Regions from separate parts of the Kitasatospora sp. NPDC091276 genome, predicted to be linked through region 1. Evidence: riboswitches for the same ligand, from Rfam matches in the RefSeq annotation. Region 1 holds a riboswitch; each other region holds the start of a gene.
The links. A riboswitch is a leader RNA that binds a small molecule or an ion and turns the genes downstream of it on or off. The one in region 1 is predicted to bind cobalamin.
Positions count from the first base shown of each region.

Region 2: another riboswitch for cobalamin. It lies ahead of AB0O19_RS12890 (iron ABC transporter permease); the one in region 1 lies ahead of AB0O19_RS06920 (HoxN/HupN/NixA family nickel/cobalt transporter).
Region 3: another riboswitch for cobalamin. It lies ahead of AB0O19_RS14915 (CoA-acylating methylmalonate-semialdehyde dehydrogenase); the one in region 1 lies ahead of AB0O19_RS06920 (HoxN/HupN/NixA family nickel/cobalt transporter).
Region 4: another riboswitch for cobalamin. It lies ahead of AB0O19_RS18450 (ABC transporter substrate-binding protein); the one in region 1 lies ahead of AB0O19_RS06920 (HoxN/HupN/NixA family nickel/cobalt transporter).

Region 1 covers NZ_JBFBFU010000004.1:209,390-214,778, forward strand. Annotated here, with positions in the region: gene AB0O19_RS06905 (AAA family ATPase) at 1-199, shown strand, start outside; gene AB0O19_RS06910 (DNA-formamidopyrimidine glycosylase family protein) at 280-1,089, shown strand; gene AB0O19_RS06915 (metalloregulator ArsR/SmtB family transcription factor) at 1,150-1,533, opposite strand; cobalamin riboswitch at 1,615-1,829, shown strand; gene AB0O19_RS06920 (HoxN/HupN/NixA family nickel/cobalt transporter) at 1,859-2,971, shown strand; gene rpmG (50S ribosomal protein L33) at 3,084-3,248, opposite strand; gene rpmB (50S ribosomal protein L28) at 3,374-3,610, shown strand; gene rpsN (30S ribosomal protein S14) at 3,610-3,915, shown strand; gene AB0O19_RS06940 (GTP-binding protein) at 3,912-5,087, shown strand; gene rpsR (30S ribosomal protein S18) at 5,100-5,336, shown strand.
Region 2 covers NZ_JBFBFU010000008.1:192,811-198,199, forward strand. Annotated here, with positions in the region: gene AB0O19_RS12870 (amino acid ABC transporter ATP-binding protein) at 1-151, shown strand, start outside; gene AB0O19_RS12875 (CGNR zinc finger domain-containing protein) at 265-855, shown strand; gene sodX (nickel-type superoxide dismutase maturation protease) at 882-1,316, opposite strand; gene sodN (superoxide dismutase, Ni) at 1,540-1,935, shown strand; cobalamin riboswitch at 2,024-2,162, shown strand; gene AB0O19_RS12890 (iron ABC transporter permease) at 2,252-3,334, shown strand; gene AB0O19_RS12895 (ABC transporter ATP-binding protein) at 3,334-4,098, shown strand; gene AB0O19_RS12900 (ABC transporter substrate-binding protein) at 4,121-5,116, shown strand; gene AB0O19_RS12905 (GNAT family N-acetyltransferase) at 5,188-5,389, shown strand, end outside.
Region 3 covers NZ_JBFBFU010000010.1:113,575-118,963, forward strand. Annotated here, with positions in the region: gene AB0O19_RS14895 (hypothetical protein) at 1-347, shown strand, start outside; gene AB0O19_RS14900 (TNT domain-containing protein) at 482-1,195, opposite strand; gene AB0O19_RS14905 (hypothetical protein) at 1,795-2,196, shown strand; gene AB0O19_RS14910 (nitrilase-related carbon-nitrogen hydrolase) at 2,311-3,255, opposite strand; cobalamin riboswitch at 3,502-3,693, shown strand; gene AB0O19_RS14915 (CoA-acylating methylmalonate-semialdehyde dehydrogenase) at 3,909-5,389, shown strand, end outside.
Region 4 covers NZ_JBFBFU010000013.1:121,277-126,665, forward strand. Annotated here, with positions in the region: gene AB0O19_RS18435 (hypothetical protein) at 1-331, opposite strand, end outside; gene AB0O19_RS18440 (siderophore-interacting protein) at 556-1,398, opposite strand; gene AB0O19_RS18445 (hypothetical protein) at 1,802-2,305, opposite strand; cobalamin riboswitch at 2,854-3,059, shown strand; gene AB0O19_RS18450 (ABC transporter substrate-binding protein) at 3,181-4,125, shown strand; gene AB0O19_RS18455 (iron chelate uptake ABC transporter family permease subunit) at 4,122-5,201, shown strand; gene AB0O19_RS18460 (ABC transporter ATP-binding protein) at 5,243-5,389, shown strand, end outside.

The DNA.
Region 1 (5,389 bases):
CGTGCTGCACCGCAACGCCCGGCGCGGCGGCACCCGGCGGCTCGGTGACGAGGAGGTGGCGCGGATCCACGGCCGGATGGCCGGCTGGTACAACTCCGGGCTGCCGATCATCGACAACTCGTACCTGGACGTGGCCGGCACCGCCGCCGAGCTGGACCGTGTCATCCTGGCCCGGCTGATGGGCATGCCGGTGCGCTGACCTGCGACGATCCGGCGGTGTCGGTGCCGGCTGCGATGATGTGCGGGTCCTGTCGAACCACCCCGGGGGAGCTGACGCCCGTGCCGGAAGGCCACATCATCCACCGCCTCGCCGCCGAGAACCGGAAGGCCTTCGGCGGCCGCCCGGTCGAGGTGTCCAGTCCGCAGGGCCGGTTCGCCGACGAGGCCAAGGCCATCGACGGGCAGTTGCTCACCGCGGCCGAAGCCGTCGGCAAGCACCTGTTCCTCGGCTTCGAGGAGGGCGCCTGGGTGCACGTCCACCTCGGCCTCTACGGCGGCTTCGCCTTCGGCACCGGGCCCGCGCCCGAGCCGGTCGGCCTGGTCCGGCTGCGGCTGGCCAACGACGACGGCTACGCAGACCTGCGCGGCCCCAACACCTGCGCGCTGGTCACCGGCGCGGAGAAGGCCGCCGTCGCGGCCCGGCTGGGCCCCGACCCGCTGCGCGCCGACGCCGACCCGCAGGCCGCCTGGCGCCGGATATCGGCCAGCCGGACGACCGTCGCCGCGCTGCTGATGGACCAGAAGGTGCTGGCCGGGGTGGGCAACGTCTACCGGGCCGAGGTGCTGTTCCGCCACGGGATCAACCCGCACCGCGCCGGCCGCGACCTCACCCGGGGCGAGTGGGACGCGATCTGGGCCGACCTGGTCGCCCTGATGCACGAGGGCGTCGGCGCGGGCCGGATCGACACCGTCCGCCCCGAGCACACCCCCGAGGCGATGGGCCGCCCGCCGCGCGTCGACGACCACGGCGGCGAGGTGTACGTCTACCGGCGGGCCGCGATGCCCTGCCTGGTCTGCGGCACCGACGTCCGGACGGAGCAGCACGCCGCGCGCAACCTCTTCTGGTGCCCCGCCTGCCAGGCGGCCTGACCGCGTTCGAGGGTTGCTCCGGCCGGGCCCCGGCGCGTCCTCCGGGGGGGGGGGAGCCGGTCAGCCGACGGCCGTGTTGGGCTCGTGGTGTTCGGCGGCGGCGCACGCGTCGAGGAGGGGGCGCAGGGCCTCGTCCACGAGCCGGTAGCGCACGACCCGCCCGTCCTTGTCTCCGGTGACCACGCCCGCGGTGCGGAGCAGCCGCAGGGCCTGGGACACGGCGGGGTCGCGCATGCCGGTGGCGACGGCGAGGTCGGAGACGGCGAGCGGGCCGGCCCGGTGGAGGGCGAGCAGGAGGGCGAGCCGCCCGGGGTCGGCGAGCAGGGAGAACCGCTCGGCCCAGGTGCGGACGTGCGCGGGGTCGCCGATCGCGGCGATGGCCTCGCAGACCCGGTGTCCGTCGATGGTGCGGTGGCCCGCGCGGTCGGCCGGTACGAGATGCATGCGCACATTGTTGCAGGAGGGGGCCTGTGATCCTGGACACCTGCGCAGGTGCGCAGCCTTGCAAGGGTGGGTCCTGGCCCCTACGGTGTTCCCCGCCGTGGTGCTCGGGAAGACCGGTGACGGATCCTCAGGGGTCCCAGTCCGGAGCGGCCCTCGCCACTGTGATCGGGCCATCGTGATCGTCGACGATGGAGAGACGTCCGTACCCACGACGCCACTGGGAGCCTCGCGCACCTGGGAAGGCGGGTACGGGACCCCCGTAAGCCAGGAGACCGGCCACGGCATCTCACGAAGTGTTTCCACGAGGTGCTGGAGCGTGACCCGAATGACCCTGCCCGAAACCGCCGCCGCCGAGGCGCCGGCGACACCGTCCGTGCTGCCCACGTTCCGCTGGAAGCGCGAGGACACCGTCCGCACGGCCGGGCTGATGGGGGTGATCCTGGCCATGCACGTGGTGGCCTTCGGGACGCTCGTCTTCCTGGTCGCGCCCCACAACTACGCGGTCGGCACCCAGGTCTTCGGGGTGGGCCTCGGGATCACCGCGTACACCCTCGGCATGCGGCACGCCTTCGACGCCGACCACATCGCGGTGATCGACAACACCACCCGCAAGCTGATGGCGGACGGCAAGCGGCCGGTCTCGGTCGGCTTCTGGTTCGCCCTCGGGCACTCCTCGATGGTGGTGCTGATGGCCGCCCTGGTGGCGGGCGGCGCGCAGCTGGCCAGCACGCTGATGGACGACGACTCGGCCACCCACAAGTGGCTCGGGATGGTCGGCACGACGGCCTCCGGGGCGTTCCTCTACCTGATCGGCGCGCTCAACCTGGCCGCGCTGCTCGGCATACTCAAGGTGTTCCGGGCGATGCGGGCCGGGTCGTACGACGAGGCGCAGCTGGAGGAGCACCTCAACTCGCGCGGCTTCATGGCCCGGGTGCTGAACCGGGCGACCCGGTCGATCACCCGGCCCGGGCAGATGTTCCCGGTGGGCATGGTGCTGGGGCTGGGCTTCGACACCGCGACCGAGGTCACCCTGATGGTGATGGCCGGGTCGGGCGCGGCGGCCGGGCTGCCCTGGTACGCGATCGTCTGCCTGCCGCTGCTGTTCGCGGCCGGGATGAGCCTGTTCGACACCCTGGACGGGACGTTCATGAACTTCGCGTACCAGTGGGCCTTCGCGAACCCGGTCCGGAAGGTGTACTACAACCTGACGATCACCGGGCTGTCGATCGCGGTGGCCTTCGTCATCGGCACCATCGAACTGGTCGGCGTGCTGCACGAGAAGCTCGATCTGACCGACCCGGTCACCGGCTGGATCGCGGGCATCTCGCTGGACAACGTCGGCTACGCGATCGCCGGGCTGTTCGTGGTGGTCTGGGCCGCGGCGATCGCCTACTGGAAGCTGGCCCGGGTGGAGAAGCGCTGGGTGGCCGCCGAGTAGCGACGGCTGCGATCAGCGACGGCAGCGAGCAGCGACGGCGCCTCCCCCGGGATTCCGGGGGAGGCGCCGTTTCGTCGCTGCGGGTCGGTGCCGGTCGTCGAGCGGGCGGGGTTCAGCGCTCTTCGCGGAAGTCGACGTGCCGGCGCGCGACCGGGTCGTACTTGCGCAGGACCATCCGGTCCGGGTCGTTGCGGCGGTTCTTGCGGGTCACGTACGTGTAGCCGGTGCCGGCGGTGGAGCGGAGCTTGATGACGGGGCGCAGTTCGCTGCGGGCCATGGGTGTCCTCCCGGGTTGGCGGGGTGTTCGGGGCTGGGGCGAAACCGTACACCGAAATGGAAGTCATTTTCATCTGGTGTAACGTGAGCTCCGTCCCGCCCATTCCCGGACGCCAGGGAGCACCCATGTCCGCCCACTGCCAACTCACCGGCCGCCGGCCCGGATTCGGCAACGCGATCTCGCACTCGCACCGCCGCACCCGCCGCCGCTTCGACCCCAACATCCAGCACAAGCGCTACTGGCTGCCCGGTGAGGGCCGGTACGTCCGGCTCACCCTCAGCGCCAAGGGCATCCGCACCATCGACACGATCGGCATCGAGGCCGCCGTCGCCCGCATCCGCGCCCGAGGGGGGAAGGTCTGATGGCCAAGCAGAGCAAGATCGCCAAGAACGAGCAGCGCCGCGCCGTCGTGGCCCGGTACGCCGAGCGCCGCGCCGAGCTCAAGCGGATCATCGCCCACCCCGGCACCGCCCCCGCCGAACGCGCGGACGCCCAGGCCGAACTCGCCCGCCAGCCCCGCGACGCCAGCGCCACCCGGATCCGCAACCGCGACGCCGTCGACGGCCGCCCCCGCGGCTACCTGCGCGCCTTCGGCCTCTCCCGGGTCAACCTCCGCGTCCACGCCCACGCCGGCCACCTGCCCGGCGTCCGCAAGGCCAGCTGGTGAGCGGCGTGGACGGGATCAAACTGCCCGTGGTGGTCGTCGCCGGACTGCACGCCGACGAACGCCGCGCCGCCGTCCGGGAGTTGGCGGCGGCCGCGGTGGACGCGGTGGTCCTCCACCATGACCTGCGGGAGGCCTCGCAGGGCGTCGTCCACCGTGAACTGCGCGACGCGGGAGGCGGGTTCGACGCCGCCGACGTCCCGCTGGTGAACGACTGCCCCTGCTGCGCCCTGCGCGAGGACCTGCTGCCGCGACTGCTGCGGATCGCCGACGAGGGCCGGTACGGGCTCGCGATCGTCGAACTGTGGGGCGGCAGCGACCCGCACCCGGCCGTCGAGGTGATCGCCGGGGGAGAGGCGGACGGCCGCCACCTGGAGGACGCCGTCGAACTCGCGGGCGTGGTCACGGCCGTCGACCCGGACCGGCTGATCGGCGAACTCTCCGTCTCCGACGACCTGGTGGAGCACGGCGAGCACACCGCCCGCCAGGACCAGCGGACCCGCGCGGAGGCGCTCGCCCACCAGGTCGAGTACGCCACCACCCTCGCCGTCCCGCGCGCGACGGCGCACGCGCCCGGGCTCGCGTTGCTCCGCCAGCTCCACCCCACCGCCCGGGTCGTCCGGCTCGGCACCGGGGCGCTCACCCGGGCCGCCCTCGGCGGCTTCGACGTCGCCGCCGCCCGCGACCGGGTCAACCCGGCGATCGCGCTGCTCCCGCAGGAGAGCGACGAGGCCGGCGTCACCACGCTGGTCTGGGAGCGCCGCCGCCCGCTGCACCCCGAGCGGCTGCACCGGGCGCTGGAACTGCTCGTCCCCGCCGCCCAGCGCAGCCGCGGCCGCTTCTGGCTGGCCAACCGGCCCGACCTGATGCTCGCCTGGGACGCCGCCGGGGCCAACCTCGCCGTCGAGGAGTGCGGCCCCTGGCTCACCTCCCTGCCCGACGCCGCCTGGGAGCTCTACCCGCCCGCCCGCCGGGCCGCCGCCGCCCTCGACTGGCACCCTCTGCACGGCGACCGGGTGCAGCAGCTCAGCTTCACCGCGGAGGGCCTCGACGTCGACGGCGTCACCGGGCTGCTCGACTCCTGTCTGCTCACCGACGCCGAACTCGCGGCGGGCGCACCCGGCTGGAAGGCCCTGCCGGACGCCTTCCGGGACCTGCTCGACCCCGTTCACTGAGGAGCCGTCACTGTGCGTAAGCGACCGAACCCGCCCAAGGCCCGGCCGAACCCGTTGTTCGCGGCCGGCATCGAGTACCTCGACTACAAGGACACCGACCTGCTGCGGCGCTTCGTCTCCGACCGCGGCAAGATCCGGAGCCGCCGCGTCACCCGGCTCACCGTCCAGCAGCAGCGCGCCGTGGCCAGGGCCGTCAAGAACGCCCGCGAGATGGCCCTCCTCCCGTACGCCGCCGGCACCACCCGGTAACCGGTCCCACCGTCACCACTGCCACCACCGTCACCACCCGACAAGGAGCCCCC
Region 2 (5,389 bases), on a different contig from region 1:
CGTCACCCACGAGATGGGCTTCGCCCGCGAGGTCGGCGACGCGCTGGTGTTCATGGACGGCGGCGTGGTGGTCGAGTCCGGCAACCCCCGCGAGGTGCTCACCGACCCCCGGCACGAGCGCACCCGCGCCTTCCTCTCCAAGGTGCTGTAGAACCGTACCGACCGGCGCCCGGCAGGCTGCTCCTGCCGGGCGCCGACGTTTTCCCCACCCAGGTAATAGGCTGGACGCAATCAGCCCGTTACCGACCTTCTGGAAGGACCTCCGTGGAGCTCGCCTCGTACGCCGATCTCGCCGTTCGGCTGGTGAACACCGAGGAGCCCGGGCGCGGCACCGACACGCTGACGTCCGTGGACGCGGTGCGCGGCCTGTTCTCCGACTCCTCGCGGGCCGCCGCACAGGCCGACGAGTCCGACCTGCCCCGGCTGCGGGCGGTACGGACCAGGCTGCGCGGGGTCTTCGAGGCCGCCGCCGAGGGCGACGAGATCCGGGGCGTCGACCTGCTGAACAGCCTGCTGATGGAGTACCCGGTCAGCCCGCTGGTCTCCGGGCACGACTACCTGGACGACGCCGGCCGGCCGCGCTGGCACCTGCACCTGGCCGACAACTCGCCCACCGCCACCGCGCACTTCAGCGCGGTCGCCTGCATGGGCCTGGCCGTCCACCTGACCCAGTTGGGCGCCGACCGGCTCGGCATCTGCCAGGCCGCGCCCTGCCGCAACGCCTACCTGGACACCTCGACCAACCGCTCCCGCCGCTACTGCTCGGACCGCTGTGCGACCCGCGCCAACGTCGCCGCGTACCGGACCCGCAAGCGCCAGGAGGCCGAGGCCGCGGCACTCGGCGCCGCCGGCTAGGTCCTGTCCGGGCCGGGCCCAGGGGGTCAGAGCTCGTCCGCCCAGACGCCCAGGCGGCGGGCCAGGCCCGGCACCCGGGCCAGCCGGGTGCCCAGCAGCAGCCGCTCCAGCCGCCGCCCGGGCGCCAGCCAGGCCGGGCGCGGGCGCAGCCGCAGCAGTACCCGGCCGAGCACCAGCTCGTCCGGGACCGGGCCGTAGCTGCGGCTGTCGCTGTCCACCGGCCGGTTGTCGGACAGCAGCCACCAGCCCCTCGGACGCCGCTCGGCGGCCCGCTTCACCACCAGCAGGTCCTGCTGGAAGGGGTGCCGGAAGAGCACCACCGCGCCGGGCCGGATCGGCGCGCCGTAGCGCACCAGCAACTGGTCGCCCTCGCGCAGGGTCGGGACCATCGACGGGCCCGCCACGTCGACCAGCCCGAACGGCACCGCGCCGCCGCCCCGCCCCCGGGGTTCCGTGCCCATCGGTTCCGCGCCCGCCGGTTCCGTGCTCCGCGCCACGACTCCTCCTCCCGGACCGCCCGGTCCCAGTCTGCCGTACGGACCGTCACCCCGTTCGATCCGTTCGATGTCCGGATTACCCCGGTTCCGGGTCCGCCTTTTGCCCTAGGCCCACCGCCCGATCGCGAAACCCCGGGCGCGGAAGGGTAATCTCGGGCGCGGGAAGACGATCTAAGGAAGGACTCCCATGTTCTCTCGTCTGTTTGCACCGCGCGCCACCGCCCACGCCCACTGTGACCTGCCCTGCGGCGTGTACGACCCGGCGCAGGCCCGGATCGAGGCCGAGTCGGTCAAGGGCACCCAGGAGAAGTACCAGGCCAACGAGGACCCGGCTTTCCGCACCCGCGCCCTGATCATCAAGGAGCAGCGTGCCGAGGCCGTCAAGCACCACATCTCGGTGCTGTGGAGCGACTACTTCAAGGCCCCGCACTTCGAGAAGTACCCGCAGCTGCACCAGCTGATCAACGACACCCTGAAGGCCGCCTCGGCCGCCAAGGCGTCCACCGACCCCGCCACCGGCCAGGCCCTGCTGGACCTGATCGCCGAGGTCGACAAGATCTTCTGGGAGACCAAGCAGGCCTGAGCCTGACGCGTCGCCACCCGACCGCCCCCGTCCGCGAGCCCGGACGGGGGCGGTCGTGCGTTCACGCCCCATCCGAGCCCGGTAAGGGTTGCCTAGCCTGAGTGGCTGTTATGCTGCCAGGGCGTCCGAGGGGGAAGTCCGGTGTGAATCCGGCGCTGACCCGCAACGGTGAGCACGGCCCCGGGGCCGCGCCAGCCCGATCGCCCCCGGCCGCTGAACTCCCGACAACTCGCCGTGGACTGCGAGGGGATGGCGCCCGGGCCCGCGCCCGACCGGTGCCGCCCCCGCGCACCCGCAGCCCGAGGCAAGGCGCACCGTGAGCAGCACCGCAGCCGCGGGCAGTGGCGCAACGAGCCCGCCCGCCCGCCGAATACCCGCCCTCCCGCTCGCCGTCGGCCTGGCCGCCGCCCTGCTGCTCTCGCTGCTCTGCGGCGTGGCGCTGGGCGCCTCCGGGATCGGCCTGCCCCGCGCCCTGCGGCTGCTGGCCGCCGGGCTGACGGGCGGACGGCTGGAGGCGGACGAGGCCGCCGCCTACGCGATCGTCTGGGAGATCCGGCTGCCGCGCGCCGTGCTGGCCGCGGTGGTCGGCGCCGGGCTGGCCGCCACCGGGGTCGCCGTCCAGGCCCTGGTGCGCAACGCGCTGGCCGACCCGTTCGTGCTCGGCATCTCCTCCGGCGCGGCCGTCGGCGCCAACGCCGTGCTGCTGCTCGGCGCCTTCGCCTCGCTCGGGGTGTGGGCGATCTCGGCCTCCGCGTTCGGCTCCGCGCTGGTCGCCATGGTGCTGGTCTACCTCGCGGCGCGCACGGCCTACGGGCTCACCCCGCTGCGGCTGGTGCTCACCGGCACCGCGCTCTCCTACGGCTTCTCCGCCGTCACCGCGCTGATGGTCTTCGCGGCCGCCCGCGGCGAGGCCGCCCGGGACGCCATGATGTGGCTGCTCGGCAGCCTCGGCGGCGCCACCTGGGGCTCGGTGCCGATCGCCGCCGCCACCGTGCTGGCCGGCCTGGCGTACCTGGCCTGCGCCGCCGGCCGGCTGGACGCGCTCGCCATGGGCGACGAGACGGCCGCCTCGCTGGGCGTGGACCCGGACCGGCTTCGCCGCGAGCTCTTCGTGGTGACCGCCGCCGTCACCGGCACGGTGGTGGCCGTCAGCGGGGCGATCGGCTTCGTCGGGCTGATGGTGCCGCACCTGGCCCGGATGCTGGTCGGCGCCGGGCACCGCCGGGTGCTGCTGGTCGCGCCGCTCGCCGGGGCGCTGCTGCTGGTCTGGGTGGACATCGTCTCGCGCACCCTGCTGGCGCCCGCCGAACTGCCGGTCGGGGTGGTCACCGCGGTGCTCGGGGTGCCCTGTTTCCTGCTGCTGATGCGCCGTCGCGGCTATTCCTTCGGAGGCCGCTGATGGATCTCGCCCTGGACTCCGTCTCGGTCGAGCTGGCCGGCGCCCGGCTGGTCCACGACGTCGCCCTGGACGCCGCCGCCGGGCAGGTGGTCGGACTGGTCGGGCCCAACGGCAGCGGCAAGTCGACGCTGCTGCGCTGCGTCTACCGGGCGCTGCGGCCGGCCGCCGGGGCCGTCCGGCTGGACGGCGCGGACCTGCACGCGCTGACCGCGCGCGAGGCCGCCCGGCGGGTGGCCGCACTCCCCCAGGAGCACTCCGCCGAGTTCGACTTCACGGTGGCCGAGGTGGTCGCCATGGGCCGGCTGCCGCACCGGCGCGGGCTGGGCGGCCCGGGTGCGGACGACCACGCGCGCTGCACGGAGGCGCTGCGCAAGGTCGGCGCCGAGCAGTTGGCCGGGCGGGGCTTCCTGAGCCTGTCCGGCGGCGAGAAGCAGCGGGTGCTGATCGCCCGCGCGCTGGTCCAGGAGCCCCGGCTGCTGGTGCTGGACGAGCCCACCAACCACCTGGACATCGGCCACCAGTTGGACGTGCTGGCCCTGGTCCGGGAGGCCGGCCCGACGGTGCTCACCGCGCTGCACGACCTCAACCTGGCGGCCGGCCACTGCGACCTGCTGTACGTGCTGCGGGCCGGCCGGATCGTCGCCTCGGGGCCGCCCGCCGAGGTGCTCCGACCCGCCCTGCTGGCCGAGGTGTTCGGCGTCCGGGCCACCCCCGTCCGGCACCCGGTGACCGGCGCCGTCCAACTGCTCTTCGACCGGATCTGACCCACCCCCCGAAGGAACCCCCGTGCGCACCAAGGCCGTTGCCATCACCGCCCTGCTCACCCTCGGGCTCACCGCCTGCGGCGCCGAGATCGCCCCGAGCGGCGACGCCACCGCCGCCTCCGCCCACTACCCGGTGACCGTGGAGAACTGCGGCACCAAGCTCACCTTCCCGCAGAAGCCCGCCCGGACGGTGACCAACGACGTCGGCATCACCGAGCTGATGCTCGCCCTCGGCCTGGCCGACCGGATGGCCGGCTACGTGATGCCCGACGACAAGGGCCGGGTCGACCAGGTCGCCTGGAAGGACGGCTACCAGCAGACCGCGTGGCTCTCCAAGAAGGAGATCACCAAGGAGATCGTGCTGGGCGCCAAGGCCGACCTGGTCTTCGCCGGCTGGCACTACGGCTTCGACGAGGGCCGCGGCTTCACCCCGCAGGCGCTCAAGGACCTCGGCATCCCCTCGTACGTGCTCAGCGAGTCCTGCCGCAGCGGCAAGGGCAGCGAGCGCGGCGTGATGTCCCCGCTGGACGCGCTCTACACCGACCTGGCCAACCTCGGCGAGATCTTCGACGTCCGCGACCGGGCGGACAAGCTGGTCGCCGATTTCAAGGCGCAGGTCGCCGCCGCCCCGCAGCCCGAGCGCCGGCCGTCCGTGTTCCTGTACGACAGCGGGCAGGATAAGCCGTACACCGCCGGGAAGTTCGCCGCGGCCGACGAGATCATCGCCAAGGCCGGCGGGACCAACGTGATGGGCGACCTCGCGGACACCTGGGTCACCGTCGGCTGGGAGAGCGTGGTCCAGCGCGACCCCGAGGTGATCCTGATCAACAACTACGGCGAGACCGGCGCCGACGCCAAGCGCGCCTTCCTGAAGTCCTTCCCGCCGCTGGCCGGCGTCTCGGCGGTCAGGAACGACCGGATCTTCGTCCTGGACTACGTCGACCTGGTGGAGAGCCCGCGCAACCCGGCCGCGATCACCGCGCTGGCCGACTACCTGCGCACCGTCCCCGCCCGCTGACCCGCCCGTCCCCGGCCCGGGCCCCGATCCGGGCCTGGGCCGGGGGCGGGGGCGCGCAGTAGGCTCGCGGCATGATCCGCACCGCCGTCGTGACCGACGTTCCCGTCATCCTCGCCCTGATCCGCGAGCTCGCGGAGTACGAGAAGGCCCCGGAGGAGGCCGTGGCCACCGAGGAGCAGCTGCGCGACGCCCTCTTCGGCGCCAACCCCGCGCTGTTCGCCCTGATCGCCGAGGACGACGCCACCGGCGAGCCGGTCGGCTTCGCGGTCTGGT
Region 3 (5,389 bases), on a different contig from region 1:
AGATCAGCTGGCCCCCCGCCGGGACCGACCGTGGCTGGGGTTTCGGGCCCACGTTCTCGCGTGTCGTTGTCCCGTTGCCGCTCGGTTCCTCGTCGCACGTCGACGTCACCCGGGTGGAGGACGTCCGTGCCGAGCCCGACTCCTGGCCGTGGTCCGGCTCCGTCGACGGCCAGGCCGACTTTCGCCACCTCCGCCCCGAATCGGCCGCATGGTCCAGCCGGAGCGTCGTCCGTGAGGCCCTGTGGGTGTTCGGGGACACTCCGGCTACGGCTCTCGCCTACAACTGGCTGGCGAAGGACCTCGATGCGGTCGGACTCTCCGATTCGGTCAGCCCATCCTTCGACTAGCCGTTCTTCCCGGTGTCGCCGCAGGCCACAGGCCCGTGCCGACTGCCGCGGCAGCCCCGCCGAGCGCGTAGCAGGGCGGGGCGGGCCGGTTGCCGGTTGCCGGGCGTGCGCAGCCAGGTCCGGCCGGGTGGGGGTCAGGCGTCGTTCTGGCTCGACTGGCAGAAGTCCTTGTCGGCGGCGTGTTCGGTCAGGTACCCGGCGGTGATGAGGCCGGCGACGTCGTACGTGCCCGGGATGTCGCCCGGCTTCAGGGCCGGGTCGAGCCACTGCTGGAGTCCGTTGCCCGGCTGGGAGAACGCGCCCGCGATGTGCCCCTGCTGGACGTTGAACGGCCTCTGCACCTCGAAGCAGTGGTAGTTGTCCTCGCCCCCGTTGAGGGAGTCCGGCGGAAGGGCTCGCTGGGGGAACGGCGTGCCGCCGGGGGCGAGGAACGAGCCGTAGGCGCTGTTCCCGAAGCGGTCCAGCTTCTGGTGCTCCGTCATGCTCTGTACGGCCATGTCGAGGGTGCCGTTGTTGTCGGTGAAGCCGTTGTGGTCCGGGTACTTCCACCCCCTCCAGTCCCGGTACCAGTCCAGGAAGCGCACCGGCGTCACTCCGCCCAGCCGGTCGTAGCCCGCCAGCAGCTTGGTCAGCACGGAGTCCGTCGGCAGGGTGACCGGGCCGAGTTCCTTCCGGGTGCAGAGGTAGTTCTCGGCGCCGGCATCGCGGACCTTGGGGACGCCCTCGCACTCCGTGATCGGAACCCCTCGGGAGGCGGAGGACTGGGCGGCGGCGGTGCCGGTGGCGGCCAGCCCCGTCAGGGGTAGGGCGATCGCCAGTGAGAGGGCGGCGAGAGTGGGGGTGCGCATGGGCGGGCGGCTCCGTTCGGGGTGCGGGGCGGGGAGGGGGCTGGGCGGGTTGCGGCCGTCGGCGCGTACGGCGGACCGTGTGGCCGCCGGACCCGCGCACAGTTACGCACGGCGATTTGCCGTCGTGCACGCACAAGATGTCCGACGCCACTGGTGCCCACCCGTTCGGCCGATGCCGCTGACGGATGCTCGGCTCGCGGGAGCCGGACCTGTCCCGCCCCGTCCGCTCCCTCGCCCTCATCCAGCCCTCCGCCTTCACCGGGGTAGCGCTTGGCAGGCGACCCCGCGCGCCTTGGTGGCGGCTGTCACGCTTCGGCACATGCGGAGCCTCTCCGGTGGTGCCGTAGCATCCGGATGGCAAAACACACACCTGTCAGCGGGGGAGAGTACTGCACTTGTTCAAGAGATCGACGGCCGTGCCGGCCGGGGCGGCCGCACGGGCGGCCTGCGCGGTCGTGCTGATGGTGTCGGGCGCCCTGGTGCTCGGCTCGTGCTCATCCGTGGGGTCGCCGGGTGGAGGGCGGGAAACGCCGAGCGAGCCCACACGTGTCGAGTCCCGGGAGGAGGCGCTGGCCCGGGCGGATCGGGTCCAGGACCACGTGCGCGAGCTGACGGGCCTCGAGCGGGATCCGTGGGGCAAGCTCATCGGCTACTACAGGTGCAAGGGGCGGGGGTTGGGTATCGCCGATGAGGGCGAGGCGTACCAGCTCAGTTCGGGGAACCTGTTGAAGGCCACGGACGACCAGCGTCCCGAGGTGCTGCGGGCGCTGCGGGAGAAGCTGGCGGGCGAGGGCTTCAAGATCACCTCGTCGGCGTCCGGTGCGGACGCTCAGTCCACCCCGCCCACCTGGGAGTTCGATGCCGTCCACGAGTCCGACGGCTACACCGTTTCGGCGGGCGCGTCGAAGCCCGGCCAGGGTGTGAGTGTGATGGTCGTCCTGCCCTGTCAGGCCCCGCCGTCCGCCGGTGCGGCTTCGCCCGCTCCGACGGCCACCACCTGAGGCCGGCGCGGCGGTTACGTCAACTACGCTACTGGAAAAGGTAGTTGGCGTCAGTCCCGGCACGTCGACTCGGGGCGGCGGGACGCCCCGGCGTGGGTGCGCCGGGGCGTCCGGTCAGGCGTCGGTGCGGCTCGCCGCGGTCAGCGGGGCGTACAGCTCGGGGCGGCGGGTGCGCAGCAGGCCGAACTCCCGCCAGTCCCGGCACTGGTCGAGGTCGAGGTCGGCGACGAGGACGGCGGGCCGGTCGCGCGGGGCGCGGAGCAGGATCCGGCCGTACGGGTCGGAGATGAACGACGAGCCGTAGAAGGTGGACCGGCCCTCCGTCCCGATCCGGTTGGGCACGATCATGAACAGCGCGTTGGCGAGGCCGTTGGCGCTGATGGCGTGCTCCCACATGGGCCGGGTGTCGAAGTCCGGGAGGTCCACCTCGGAGCCGATGGCGGTGGGGTGGACGAGGACTTCGGCGCCGCCGAGCGCGTAGGCGCGGGCGAGTTCGGGGAACCACTCGTCCCAGCAGGTGGGGAAGCCGAAGGCGGCGCCCTGGTGGGCCAGGACGGGGAACCCGCTGTCGCCGGGGCGGAAGCACAGGTCCTCGCGGTAGCCGGGGAAGGCCGGGATGTGGTTCTTCCGGGTCCTGGCGACGAGGGTGCCGTCGCGGTCCACGCAGACGGCCGTGTTGTAGCCGAGGCCGCCGTCCTCGGCGCGCTCGTACAGGGAGGCGTGGACGCTGATGCCGAGTTCGGCGGCGAGTTCGGCGGCGAGGCGGGTGGTGGGCCCCGTCTCGACGTCCTCCAGGTGGCGGGCGGCGCCTTCCCCCAGCGGGTCGTCGGTGTTGCAGAAGTAGGGACTGCGGGTCAGCTCGGGCAGGCACACCATCGTCGCGCCCTGCGCGGCGGCGAGTGCCACGCCCTCGCGCAGCCGGGCGTCGTGCTCGGCCGGGTCGGCGTACCAGCGCATCTGCACGAGCCCGACGCGCAGCGGCGCGCGTTCGGCCGGCCTGGTGCGGCCGGGGGAGCCGAGCGGGGAGCCGAAGGAGGTGAGGACGGCGTACGAGGTCACGGGTGTTCCTTCTGTTCTCTGGCGCTGATACGGAGGTGCCGGTGAAGGCCCTGCGATATAACTGAAAGTTCAGTCAGCTTTGCTGGCGTGGTGAAAATGTAGCCACGCCGGAACGTTCCGGCAAGGGGTGGCCGGCGAATGGTGTGCGGCTGTGCGGCTGTGCGGCTGTGCGGCGACCGCGTCGGGCAGGAGATCGGCGCGGCGGAAACCCGATGGCGCAACGCGCGTGCGGGCCTCTGGACTTACTAGGACGTCCAACTATATGGTCGACGACAGGTCCGCGGTGTCAGGGAAGCCGGTGTGAGTCCGGCACGGTCCCGCCACTGTGACCGGGGAGTTCGTCCTCGCAGACGAAGGCCACTGGCAGCCAGCCGGGAAGGCCTGGGGGCGTGCGGTGATCCGGGAGTCAGGATACCGGCCGCGGGTGTTCCGTGTTTTCCACGAGGATGGAGACGACACGCATGACTCCGGGCTGCTCCCGCTCCACTGCCGCTCCTGGTCGTCCCGTGCCCACGGCCGCCGGGGCGTCCACGCCCTGACGTTCCGTTCCGCCGCCGCACGCCCGTGCCGCGGGGCGCACCACCGTGCGCCCGCCGACCCGCGGCGGCCTCCGATCCTCCTCCTCTCCCCACCCTGTCGAGAGAAGGAACCCGATGGTCCGAGAACTGACCCACTTCGTCGCCGGCAAGCCCACCGCCGGCACCTCCGGTCGCTTCGGCGACGTGTACGACCCCAACACCGGCCGGGTGCAGGCCCGGGTGCCGTTGGCGAGCCGGGCCGAGGTCGAGGCGGTGATCGCCGACGCCGCGCAGGCCCAGCCCGGGTGGGCGGCGTGGAACCCGCAGCGACGCGCCCGCGTCCTGCTCCGCTTCCTCCAACTCGTCGAGCAGGAGAAGGAGGAACTGGCCCGGCTGCTGTCCGCCGAGCACGGCAAGACCGTGGCCGATGCCCACGGGGACGTCCAGCGCGGCCTGGAGGTCGTGGAGTTCGCCGCCGGCATCCCGCACCTGCTGAAGGGCGAGTTCAGCGACAACGCGGGCACCGGCATCGACGTGTACTCGATGCGCCAGCCGCTCGGCGTGGTCGCTGGCATCACGCCGTTCAACTTCCCGGCGATGATCCCGCTCTGGAAGGCCGCACCCGCCATCGCCTGCGGCAACGCCTTCGTCCTCAAGCCCTCGGAGCGCGACCCCTCGGTGCCGCTGCGCCTCGCCGAACTGTTCCTGGAGGCCGGGCTGCCGCCGGGCGTGCTGAACGTGGTCAACGGCGGCAAGGACGCCGTGGACACCCTGCTGGAGGACCCGCGGGTGCAGGCGGTCGGGTTCGTCGGCTCCACGCCGATCGCCCGGTACGTGTACGCCACCGCCGCCGCGCACGGGAAGCGGGCACAGTGCTTCGGCGGTGCCAAGAACCACCTGGTCGTGATGCCGGACGCCGACCTCGACCAGGCCGCGGACGCGCTGATCGGCGCCGGCTACGGCTCGGCCGGCGAGCGCTGCATGGCGATCTCGGTGGCCGTCCCGGTGGGGGAGGAGACCGCCGACGCCCTGGTGGCCAAACTGGTCGAGCGGATCGCCGCGTTGAAGGTCGGGCGCTCGGACGACCCGGCGGCGGACTTCGGCCCGCTGGTCGGCGCCGACGCGCTGGAGCGGGTCCGCGGCTACCTGGACCTCGGGGTCGAGGAGGGCGCCGAACTCGTGGTCGACGGGCGGGACTTCCGGCTGGAGGGGCACGAGGGCGGCTACTTCCTCGGCGCCTCGCTGTTCGACCGCGTCACGGCGGACATGCGGATCTACCGGGAGGAGATCTTCGGCCCCGTCCTGACCGTGCTCCGCGCCGCCGACTACGAGGAGGCGCTGCGCCTGCCCAGCGAGCACGAGTTCGGCAACGGCGTGGCCATCTACACCCGGGACGGCGACACGGCACGGGACTTCGCGCGCCGGGTGAACACCGGCATGGTCGGCGTCAACGTGCCGATCCCCGTGCCGGTCGCGTACCACACCTTCGGCGGCTGGAAGCGCTCCGGGTTCGGCGACCTCAACCAGCACGGGCCGGACTCGATCCGCTTCTACACCCGCACCCGCACCGTCACCTCGCGCTGGCCCTCCGGGGTCAAGGAGGGCGCGAGCTTCAC
Region 4 (5,389 bases), on a different contig from region 1:
GGCAGAAGCCGACCGGGCCGGCGGCGTTGAGGGCGGACGGCAGCACCCGCGACGCCGACGCGTGGACCGACTCGCCGACCCGTACCACCTCACGACGGTCGGTCTCGGCCAGCAGCTGGGCCAGCTGGCGCTCCGCCATTCCCTGTGGCTGCCACCGCGATGGCTTCAGGTGGGCGGCTGCCGCCGCGGCCTGCGGGAAGGGGAGGGACAGCACCAGCTTCCACAGACCGCCCCAGGCCCCCTGCCGGGCCAGTGACCTGGCCAGCTCCTGCGTACTCCCGCTTCCCTCGTCTCCCCTGCCGCCGCCCCGCCCGCCGAAGAGCCTCGACATCGCCCAACCCCCTGTCGACTGCGCCGAATTGGCCTTCTGGAATTCTCCCTCAGTGATCATGAAACCGGTACTGGGCCGGAGGCATGCGCGGTGAGGACAACGATTCCGTGTACAGCGTCGACGGAGGCGGGAGTGCGGGCGGCGGGGGGCCGCGGGGGGCGGGCGGCGGGGGGCCGCCGGGGGCGGGCAGAGGCCGGGGAGGGGCGGCTGCCCGGCCGCGTAGATCAGCCGGCCGACTCCTGCTCGGCCTCCACCTGGGCGTTCCACTCGCGCTTGGCCGCCCGCCAGGCCTCGTCACTCTGACCGGACCGCCAGTAGCCCGAGACCGACAGCCGCTCGCGCGGGATGCCTCGCTCCACGCGCAGCAGGCGCCGCAGTTCCTTCACGAAGCCCGCCTCACCGTGCACGAACGCGGATGCCGTGCCGGCGGGGAATTCCAGCGCGCCCACCGCCTCGACCAGCGCCTCGCCCACCGGGCGGGCGCCGCGGTGCAGCCAGCTGATCTCGGCCCCGGAGGGCGAGACGATCTTCTGCTCCTCCGCGGCGTCCGCGACCTCGACGAAGGCGTGCACCACGGCATCGGCCGGCATCCGCTCCAGCGCCGCGGCGATCGCGGGCAGCGCGCTCTCGTCGCCCACCAGCAGGTGCCAGTCGGCGCTCGCGTCGGGGGCGTAGCCGCCGCCGGGGCCCAGGAAGCGCACCGTCTCGCCGGGCTGTGCGCGGGCCGCCCAGGGCCCGGCCAGGCCCTCGTCACCGTGCACCACGAAGTCGATGGTCAGCTCGCGCAGGGCCGGGTCCCAGGCCCGCACGGTGTACGTCCGGGTGATCGGCCGCTGCTCGGGCGGGAACTCCTCGCGGATCCGCGCCATGTCGAAGGGCTCCGGGTAGCTCACGCCCTCGGGCGTGAAGAGCACCTTGATGTAGTGGTCGGTGAACTCGGTGGCGTCGAAGTCCTCCAACCCCGCACCGCCGAGAACCAGGCGCACCATGTGCGGTGTGATCCGCTCGGTGCGCAGCACCTGTGCTTCGCGCGCCTGCGGTGTCCGGCGGGTCGGTTGGTCTGCCATGGTGCCCCCCTGGGCTGTGTGGTCGCGCGTCTTGGTTAGGCTTGCCTAAGTTAGCACCCTTGAGGCGGTGCTCGACCCAGGGACGGCAGCCGATCCCCATTCCGCCCACGACCGGGAACGTGACGCCCCGGCAGCCCTGCTGCGGCTCGCGGACGCGACAAGGTCGTACGGAGCCGCCGCGACCGGTTCGGCGCAGCCAGACCGCGCCGCGCGCCGCCCGGGAGCCGACGACCGAGGTCGCCGCCCGCAGAGCGGCCGCGCCGCACTCCCCGGACCGATCCGGCACCGCAACCCGCTCGGGAGGATAGGGAGCGGGCGGCCGGTCAGGACGCCGGTACGATTTCGGCCGCCCTGCCGGAGGCACTCGTGGTTCAGGTGGCGGGCGACCGGGTGGGGTCGGGCCTCAGGCGCGCCGCACCACGAAGGTGACCTCCGCGATGTTCCCCCCGCCGCCGATCACCTGGCAGGTGAGACCCGCACCGACAGTGCACTCGTTGACGTTCGACCCGGCGTAGGGGTTGCTCCAATGGATCAACCCGCTCCAGGTGTCCACGCCGAAGCCGATCTGCCCCTCGGTGCCCGTCAGGAACCCGCACGACTCGGTTTTCCAGCTGGGGGCCACATTCGGCAGGATGTAGCTCGGGGGCAGAGGACTGCCGGTGCTCCAGCACCCGTGGGCCAGGGTGGCCGAGCCGAGGTAGAGCATGCTGCCGGTCTGGTTCGACAGGGTGACCTGGGTGCTGCGCGCCGCGTAGGCGGCGGACGCCGCTGGGGCGGCCGACCGCGTCGTTCCGGCGGAGGGGCCGGCGGCCTGCGCCGCGGGAGCCAGGGCCAAGCCGGCGCTCAGCGCCAGGACGGCGGTCAGTACGGAGGACTGGACAACACGCTTGGAGGTCATGGCAGCCAACTCTCTATCGGAGGATGGTCAGGTACACGCCTCAACGGGATGGCGGACCTCGTTGGTTCACCAACCGCCACGACGTGCGGGAATGAGGGCCTGTGTGAGGTAGTGATCAGCCTTCTGGTTGCACCCTCCTCCGAGGGCGGAACAGGGAGGACTGTGGGCTGTGACGCGTCGGCAACTCACGGACGATCAGCGGACGATGATTGATCCCTACCTGCCGGTCGGCAGGTTCAGCCCGCACCCCGAGCGACCGCGGGAGCGCTCGGGCCGGTGTGCCAGCACCGCCGGCCAGCAACGCCGTGCCTACGAGAAGGAACTGCTGCGAAGCGCGAGGTGGCCGAGTGGCGGCGCCCTACTTCCCCGTCACGTGCCCGGACGAGGTCCTGGACCACCACCTGCGGCACTACGCCGTCGAGTTCAGGAACTGGATCGTCGCCGCCGCCCGCACCTGAGACCCCCGGCCGGGCCCCGTGGCCGATCCCTCCCCCGCCCCCGGGAACGGTCCAGACGATCATCCCACGGGCTGGCCAGCTCCGACCTGACCACGCCTGATACCTTGCCATCGCCGTGGTGTACGGGAAACCGGTCTGAGTCCGGTGCGGCCCTCGCCACTGTTGCCGCGGAGTTCCGCGGCCCTCGCTGACCGGCTTTTCCAGCGGTCAGGGCCACTGGGCGGGTTGGAAGAGCCGTCCGGGAAGGTCGGCCGCGGCGCGTTGATGCGGAAGCCAGGAGACCGGCCACGGCGCTACATGTTCCACGAGGGTTTTGGAGAACACGTGCCCAGCGGTCTGCCGTATCCGTTCCGTTCGATATGTTCCGTACGTCCCACAGGTCCGATACGTGTCGGCCGGGCAGTCGCGGCCTTCCTGTTCATCGGCATGCTCGGAGCTTGCACGGGCGCCCCCGCGCCCACCACGTCCGGCGGGACGGCCGGAACTGCCGCGCCGGTCAGCGTCGACAATTGCGGGACCACCGTGACGGTCGGCGCGCCGCCCGACCGGCTGGTGACGCTCAACGAGGGTGCCACCGAGGTGGCCCTGGCCCTCGGCCTGCAGTCCCGCATGGCCGGTACCGCCTACCTCGACGATTCCATCCCGGAGAAGTGGAAGGCGGCCTACGACTCCGTCCCGGTGCTCTCCAAGGACTACCCGACGAAGGAGAAGCTCCTCGCGGCCCGTCCCGACTTCCTGTACGCCTCCTACTCCAGCGCGTTCACCGACAAGGTCGCGGGCACCCGGGGGGAACTGCGCGGCCAGGGTATCCCGTCGTACCTGTCCCCGTTCGGCTGCTCGGACAAGAGCCAGGTGCCGCCGACGACCTGGCAGGCGGTGTGGGGCGAACTGAACGACGTCGCCAAGGTCTTCGGTGTCACGGAGCGGGCCGCCGCGATCCAGCAGCAACAGGAGCAGCAACTGGCCGAGTTCACGGCGACGGCCGCGGGCAAGGGCTTGAAGGTCCTGTGGTACGACTCGGACACCAAGGCGCCGTTCGTCGGGGCCGGCCACGGCGGACCTCAACTCGTTCTCGATGCCGTGGGCGCCCGCAACGTCTTCGGGGACCTGCCCGGTGGCTGGCAGAACGTGAGCTGGGAGAAGGTCGTCGCGGCGGACCCGGACGCCATCGTGGTCGCGGACGCCGGCTGGGACACGGCCCAGTCCAAGATCGACTACTTGGAGAACGACCCGGTGCTGAGCAAGCTCACCGCCGTACAGCGCAAGGCTTTCGTGGTGGTGCCGTTCTCGGAGTCGACTCCCGGCGTGCTGCTCGCCGACGGTGCCGCCCGGGTGTCCGCGGGACTGGACCGACTGCACCCGGGTTCATGACCGCGCCCCACCCCGCCGTCGCGCGGCCCCCTGGTCCGGGCCGCGCGACGGCGGCCCTGGCCATCGGTGCGGCCCTGCTCCTGGCCACCGTGCTCCTCGGCCTCGCCGTGGGCTCGCAACACGAGCCGGTCCGGACGGTGATCGACGTCGTGGTGCGCCGTCTCGGGCTGGGCAACCCGCACGTGACGCTGCTGGACGACCAGATCGTCTGGCAGTTGCGGCTGCCCCGGGTTCTGGGAGCGGCTGCCACCGGCGCCGGCCTCGCGGTCTGCGGTGCGGTGTTGCAGACGCTGACCGGGAACGACCTGGCCGATCCCTTCCTGCTCGGGATCTCGGACGGAGCCGCCGCCGGCGCGGTCACCGTGATCGTCCTCGGTGTCGGCGTGTCCGGCGCCGTGGGCACCGGCGCGGTGTCCACGGCGGCCTTCGCCGGTGCCCTGCTAGCCGCCGTCGTCGTCCTGGCACTGGCCGGCGCGCGCACCCGGTCGCTACCGACCACCCGGACCGTGCTCGCCGGCATCGCGGTGGGACAGATGTGCGGGGCCTACACCTCGTTCGTCGTGCTGGTCCTCGGGGACCGCAACGCGGCGCGCGGTGTCATGGAGTGGACGCTGGGCTCGGTCGCCGGCGTGCGGTGGCCCACCGCCGTCTTCCTGACCGCGGTCGCGCTGGCCGGTGTCACGGTCCTGGCCTCCTCGGCCCGCGACCTGGACGCCTTCGCGTTCGGCGAGACCGCCGCCCGCTCCCTCGGCGTCCACGTCGAGCGCACCCGTTGGGTCCTCGTCGCCACCGCCGCGCTGGTAACCGCGTGCCTGGTCGCCCACACCGGCGTCATCGGGTTCCTCGGCCTGGTCGTACCGCATGTCGTCCGTCTCGTCTGCGGCCCGCGCCACGCCCTCCTGCTGCCCGTGTCGGCACTGGTGGGCGCATCCCTCCTGGTGGGCAGCGACATCGTGGCGCGCTCGGTCCTCCCCGACCGGGAGATCCCCGTCGGCGTCATCACGGCCGGGCTCGGAGCGCCCTTCTTCGCCTGGCTGCTGTGGCGCCAGGGGCGGGCCGACGGGAGGGGGCAGTGACGGTGACGCCCCCCGCCGAGCTGCGCACGGAGGAGCTCCGCGTGAGCATCGGCGGAGCCACGCTGCTGGACGCGGTCTCGCTCGCGTTCGCCCCCGGCCGGATCACGGGCCTGCTCGGACCCAACGGCGCCGGGAAGACCACCTTGCTGCGCGCGGTCGCCGGACTGACCCGGCCGAGCGAGGGGCGG